Hahella chejuensis KCTC 2396: one gene and its partner. The protein of the gene in region 1 interacts with the protein of each later gene in a pairwise test. Links are inferred from orthologs where the notes say so. Each region holds a gene or a part of one and is shown on either strand. Other genes may lie near its edges.

Region 1 (3,292 bases):
AGCAGGGATAGTCACGTGCTGCTCTTTACCCTTGGTGTCGGTAAAGCGCATGTCAACCCATTTAACTTCGTGCTCTTTAATAAGATTCAGAGTTTTCTCTGACATTCCAGTTACTCCGTAAGATTTTATTTATGTTGAGGTGAAACCGAAACACTGCAGTAGTGAATCCTCGCCACCATGAAACAGACCCGTGGAGGGGAGAGCGTTCCGGGAAGTCTAACGAGCGCAAAAATACTATCACGCCTCATGGTCAGTTGCTTCTGGTTTTCCTGATTAGCAATTTATTTGCCAATAGATTTTTGGCTTATAACAAATTGTTTTTAAAAGGGTTTGCGAGACACCTTCGGGATAGTCCTATCGTGTGTGTTATTGGTTTGCACCAAGTTGGTGCCAAAAAACAGGGCGCTGGGCGATTTTGGGGCGTCGTGCACCATTTTGGTATCAGGCTAAGGATAGATAAATTTTCGAGAGGGTGTATAAAGATGTATAAAAAAGATTCAGGCGTCAGCTATAATGTCGCGCCCTCAGCCCATGACTGTTTATTTTGCAGGTGTTTTTTGTGATCGAGAAATTAAGAAATATTGCTATCATTGCCCACGTTGACCACGGTAAAACTACTCTGGTCGACAAACTCCTTCAGCAGTCGGGCACCTTAGGCCGCAAGGACATGGACGCTGAACGCGTTATGGATTCCAATGATCAGGAACGTGAGCGCGGCATTACTATATTGGCGAAAAATACCGCCATCAAGTGGAATGATTACCGAATTAATATCGTAGACACACCTGGGCACGCTGACTTTGGCGGCGAAGTTGAACGTGTTCTGTCTATGGTTGACTCTGTTCTCCTGCTCGTCGATGCAGTTGACGGTCCTATGCCGCAAACTCGCTTCGTAACTCAAAAGGCGTTTGCTCGCGGTCTGAAGCCTATCGTTGTCGTCAATAAAGTCGATCGTCCTGGCGCCCGTCCTGATTGGGTCGTCGGTGAAGTGATGGACCTTTTTGATCGCCTGGGCGCTACAGAAGAACAGCTGGATTTCCCTGTTATTTACGCTTCAGCATTGAACGGCATTGCGGGGCTTGAGCCGGATGCGTTGCAACAAGACATGACGCCTCTGTTTGAAATGGTAGTTGAGAAGGTGCCCGCGCCGTCTGTCGATGTTAATGGCCCTTTCCAAATGCAGATTAGCGCCCTCGATTACAACAGTTATGTTGGCGTTATCGGAATAGGACGCGTTTCCCGCGGTAAAGTAAAAACCAATACGCCTGTCGTCGTGGTTGATCGCGATGGAGGCAAGCGTAATGGACGCGTATTGACGGTAATGGGCTATCACGGCCTGCAGCGTGTGGACGTGCCTGAAGCGGAAGCTGGGGACATTATCTGTGTTACGGGGCTGGATGAGCTGAATATCTCCGATACGTTATGTAGCCCTGAGCGCCCGGAAGCACTGCCGGCGTTGATCGTGGACGAGCCAACTGTCAGCATGACATTCCAGGTCAACGACTCCCCATTCGCTGGTAAAGAAGGCAAGTACGTCACCAGTAGAAATATCAAGGAGCGTCTGGAGAAAGAGCTGCTGTACAACGTAGCTTTGCGTGTAGAGCAAGGCGACTCTCCTGACAAATTTATCGTATCCGGTCGCGGCGAGTTGCACTTGTCCGTATTGATCGAAACCATGCGTCGCGAAGGATTTGAGTTAGGCGTTTCTCGTCCAGAAGTTATCGTGAAAGAAATTGACGGACAGAAAGTTGAGCCATACGAGCAGGTGATCATCGACGTGGAAGATGAGCACCAGGGATCGATCATGGAAGTAATGGGCCTGCGCCGTGGTGAGCTGGTTAACATGATTCCAGATGGCAAAGGACGCACACGTCTGGAGTTTATTGTGCCTTCTCGAGGCCTGATCGGCTTCCGTTCTCAGTTTCTCACCATGACTTCAGGTACGGGCATCCTGACCCACATCTTCGATCATTATGGTCCTGTGAAAGAAGGCGTGAACGTTGAGCGTAACAATGGCGTTCTTATCTCCAACGTAGCGGGTAAAGTATTAGCATACGCTCTGTTTAACCTGCAGGATCGTGGTCGCCTGTTCGTGGATCCAAACATCGAAGTCTACGAAGGCATGATTATCGGCTTACATAGCCGAGATAACGATTTGGTTGTTAATCCAACCAAAGCCAAGCAGCTGACCAACATTCGCGCTGCAGGTACGGACGAAAATATTCTTCTGACTCCGCCGATTCGTTTCTCTTTGGAGCAGGCGTTAGAGTTTGTTGAAGACGATGAGCTGGTTGAGGTGACGCCCAGCAACATAAGGATTCGCAAGAAGTTGCTGAAAGAGCATGAGCGTAAGCGCGCTGACCGTAGTAAGGACTGAAATCCAAAAGTAGTTGGATAAAGTGATCTAGAAAGTTTTCGGCTTTTCCGCAGAGTGCTATAGTTCTTTCGAGTTAAAGGACAATGCTGGAAAAGCCGAATGCTCACCTTATACCCAGAACTAAAGCCTCATAAAGAACACTTCCTTCCTGTAGATAATCTTCACACAATTTATATTGAAGAGTCCGGCAATAAAGACGGGCTGCCAGTATTGTTTGTGCATGACGGGCCTGGATACGGCTCTGACCCATTCTGCCGACGCCTGCTGGATTCTGAGCGCTTCCGCATCATCATGATCGACCAGAGAGGTTGTGGTAAATCTACACCCTTGGCTGAGACTGCTCATAACCGCCCAGATGTTCTGATTCAGGACATTGAGCGGGCGAGACAACACTTAGGTATTGAGAAGTGGATGCTGATTGGAATGGGGTGGGGCGGTTTCTTATCACAACAATATGCCGGAGCCTTTCCAGAAACTGTGTTAGGAGTAGTGATTTCTGGTTATTTTGTCGCTGATGAGCCGGGTATTTCATGGATGTTACGGGAAGGTGCGCCTAAGATGTTTCCTGATATTTGGCACGAAGTAATGAAGGATTGCCCGCAGGGGAGCGTTGCGGAAGTCCTAAGTTATTTCTCAAAGTATCTGAATGGCTCAAATGAACTGCTTCAGATACAGGCCGCAAAACAATGGGCCGCCTGGGTGGCTAAAATTTCCACTCTGCATCCTTCTCAGGACTTGGTGGATAGGTTGACCCATCCCCACCAGGCCATTTCATTGGCGAGGTTAGGCTGTAATTTCTATCAGGAGCTAACCGACGAGCCTGTGAGTTCCGCTGCGCATTTAAAAGACATCCCGGGCATAATCGTTCATGGTCGTTATGACGCCATTTCCCCTTTGGCGAGAGCGTTTGATTTG
Region 2 (3,297 bases), 4.1 Mb from region 1 along the record:
CGGTGGATAAAGTGCGTGCGGGCGCCAAGCTGGTTCAGGTATATAGCGGTCTCATTTATCGGGGGCCGGTCCTGGTGCGGGAAGCGGCTGAGGCCATTGGCGGGTTGGACGGTTAAAGCGTCAATGAAAAGGCCCGCGAGGCGGGCCTAAATGGGGTTGGGTGAACCCTTCCTTTATGAATGAGTGTTCGGGTGAATCAGGATGCTATGCCAGGGCTTCTGTGTATCCCTGATACGCCGGTGTAACCATCCCAATGGTCCGCTCGGCCGTCGCGCCAGCCGTTAATCCACTCTTGACGCATTTGAGGATTGGCGGCGGGACATAAATCTTTTGACCGGCCGCTTACGCCGGCGCGGTAACCCTTGAGGTACGCTCTTTCAAACATATCGCGCTTCTGTCTTCTCATTCTTTAATGACCTCACCAATTTCTGGGTTAGACAGGAATTCAAACAGATTAACAGTTGAATCGGAATTTGGACTAGAAAGCATCTCCTTATCGTCTGATCTTGTACGAGGGGATATATATCAAATTAATAGCGCTACACTTTCAAGTTAAGCCAAATTTAATTTCGATGTACACAAATTATTTCATCTATGTGACGGTTTTTTTATAGTTTTGTGGAATTAAATCCGGTTAAGCGCTTGATCGCCATAGAACCATCTTTAACCCTTGATATGCAACGATTTGTAACGGCGTAGGAATATGAATGAATTTTCATTGTTTGCGAGCTGTCCCAAAGGACTGGAGTATGTGCTTGCGGACGAATTAAAGACCCTGGGCGCGGAAGTGCTCAGAACCAATCCCGCTGGGGTTGAGGCGAAGGTGGATCTCGCCGGGGCTTACCGAATTTGTCTGGGCTCCCGTCTCGCCAACAGGGTGCTGCGATTATTGCAGTCCACCCGCACAGCCACGCGTGACGGCCTGTATCAGGCTGCTTCCGAGGTGAATTGGAGCGAGCATCTGCGTCCGGGAGAAAGCTATTGGATCGCTGCGTTTGGCTCCAGTGGCGATATCCGGCACTCACGCTTTGGCGCGCAAGTGGTCAAAGACGCCATTAACGATCATTTTCGCGACCGTGATCTGGAGCTGCCCGTTATCGACAAGCGCTCCGGCGTGCAAACCGTGCAGCTGAACCTGGCGAAAACCATTACCTTGGGGTTGGATCTGGCGGGCAGAAGCCTGCATCAGCGTGGGTATCGGCAAGAGGGGGCCGCCGCGCCGTTAAAGGAAAATCTGGCGGCGGCGATACTCTATCGCGCCGGCTGGCCGGAGATATGCGGAGAAGACGGTTGTTTCGTCGATCCGATGTGCGGTTCCGGCACGTTGGTGGTTGAGGCGGCGATGATCGCGATGAATATCGCGCCGGGACTGCTCAACCCGCACTTTCTGTTTGAAAAAGCTCCCTGGCATGACCCGGAAGTCTGGCGTGGAGTATATGAAGAAGCGATGGAGAAAGCGGTGCTTGGCAAGCGTCGCTGGCGCGGAGCCATCTTCGGCTGCGACCTGAATCCCGCCGCCATCCGCACCGCCAAGCGTAATTTGTCCCGCGCCGGACTTGATCGCTGGGTGAAGCTGGAAACCGCCAGCGCCATGGACTTCACTCCAGATACGGAAGGATGCGGGCAGCGCTTGCTGGTGTGCAACCCTCCCTATGGTGAGCGCTTAGGGCAGGAGTTGGAGCTGCGCTCGCTGTACCGGGCGCTGGGACGGAGGCTGAAAACCGCATACGGTGAATGGAAAGCGGGTATTTTTACTTCCAGCGTCAACCTGGCGAAAGAAATTGGGCTACGGGCGGACAAACAATACCATCTTTACAACGGACCTCTGGCCACAACGCTTTATTTGTTCGATGTTTATGGGAACCGACCTGAAGCAGAAACGCCGCGCAAGCCGCAGAACGCCTCTCTAGAGGGGATCTCCGAGCAGGCGCAAATGTTCCGCAATCGACTGAGTAAGAATCTGGCGAAATGGAGCAAGTGGGCGAAGAAGCAGCAGCTTAGCGCTTACCGGATCTATGATGCGGATATGCCGGAGTATGCTGTCGCCATCGACTGGTATGACGGTGGGATCATTGTGCAGGAATATGCGCCGCCGAAATCAGTGGATGAAGAAAAGGCGCGCCAACGTCTGCTGGACGTGTTGGAAGTGACTCCGGCGGTATTGGGAATCGACGGCGGACAGTTGTTTCTCAAGCAGCGTAAAAAGCAAAAAGGCATGCTGCAGTATGAAAAAACAGATTCAAGTCGCAAGGAGCGTACGGTAGAAGAGCACGGTTGCCGGTTTTGGGTAAACCTGTCTGATTATTTGGACTCAGGGCTTTTCCTTGATCACCGTCCAACCCGCTATTGGATTCAGAAGCATAGCTCGGGCAAGCGCTTTCTGAATCTGTTCTGCTACACCGGAGCGGCTTCCGTCCATGCGGCGGCGGGCGGCGCGGCGACCACCACCAGTGTGGATATGTCGCAGACCTATCTGAGCTGGGCGGAGCGCAACTTTCACCTTAATAAACTGAGCGGTCCCCATCGTTTTGTGCGCGCCAACGTCCTGGATTGGCTTAAAGCTGAGCATAATTCATATGACCTGATATTCCTCGATCCACCCACATTCTCCAACTCCAAGAAAATGGAGGATGTATTGGATATTCAGCGGGATCATGCAGGGTTGATTGAAGATTGTATGCGGTTGCTGGCGCCAGGAGGGGTATTGATCTTTTCCTGCAACTACCGACGCTTCAAGCTGGACTCAGGCATTGAACAGCGTTTTGCGGTGGAAAATCATACCGCCGCCAGTATTCCTGAAGACTTCAAGCGCAATGAACGGATTCACCAGTGCTGGCATATACGCCATAGCGCCTGAGTCTGTGATGCTCCGCGCCGGATCTAGAACTCGTATTTCAGACCGGCGCTGAGCTGCATGACGCGGATCGCAGTTTCCGTGTCGCGATGAATGCGGCCGAACTCCAATACGCCCCAAAGATCGCCAGTGACCTTTATTTCCGTTCCTAACGCGTAACTGACGCTGAAGCTGCTTTCGGTGAGGTCTTCCGGAATGCTTTGATGGGCGTCCGGATCGTCTTTGGAGACTTTGCCTTTCATATGGGTGAATCCGAACAGGGCGTACACGGACAGATAATCCGTGGCCGGATACTGCGCGCCCATATACCAGCTGGCGAAGTAGTCCATCCCTATGTCCAGTCCCGGTTTTGCTTCCTCTTCATCCAGTCCCATGCCGGCGCGAAACTCGGTTTTGACATAGTCGGTCAGGTAGGAGCCGTAGCTAAGCGTGACGCCGGTCGT

What was found.
Region 2: the proteins of typA (region 1) and rlmKL interact in binary tests that used the Escherichia coli proteins (3 or more experiments, as listed by UniProt). The link is inferred for Hahella chejuensis KCTC 2396 from one-to-one orthologs.

Annotation. Positions count from the first base shown.
Region 1 is NC_007645.1:1,038,536-1,041,827, forward strand. The notes cover bases 1-2,968. They hold typA (translational GTPase TypA), read left to right. Parts: upstream 1-559; coding sequence 560-2,377; downstream 2,378-2,968. Other genes in these bases: glnA (glutamate--ammonia ligase), read right to left, coding at 1-105; HCH_RS04685 (alpha/beta fold hydrolase), read left to right, coding at 2,477-2,968. In the rest of the region: more of HCH_RS04685, read left to right, coding at 2,969-3,292. UniProt on the Escherichia coli protein: A 50S ribosomal subunit assembly protein with GTPase and nucleotide-independent chaperone activity, required for 50S subunit assembly at low temperatures, may also play a role in translation.
Region 2 is NC_007645.1:5,099,160-5,102,456, reverse strand. Bases 308-3,280 are described here. They hold rlmKL (bifunctional 23S rRNA (guanine(2069)-N(7))-methyltransferase RlmK/23S rRNA (guanine(2445)-N(2))-methyltransferase RlmL), read left to right. Parts: upstream 308-703; coding sequence 704-2,857; downstream 2,858-3,280. Other genes in these bases: HCH_RS22290 (porin family protein), read right to left, coding at 2,881-3,280; rmf (ribosome modulation factor), read right to left, coding at 308-406. In the rest of the region: HCH_RS22300 (quinone-dependent dihydroorotate dehydrogenase), read left to right, coding at 1-116; more of rmf, read right to left, coding at 197-307; more of HCH_RS22290, read right to left, coding at 3,281-3,297. UniProt on the Escherichia coli protein: Specifically methylates the guanine in position 2445 (m2G2445) and the guanine in position 2069 (m7G2069) of 23S rRNA. Methylation occurs before assembly of 23S rRNA into 50S subunits.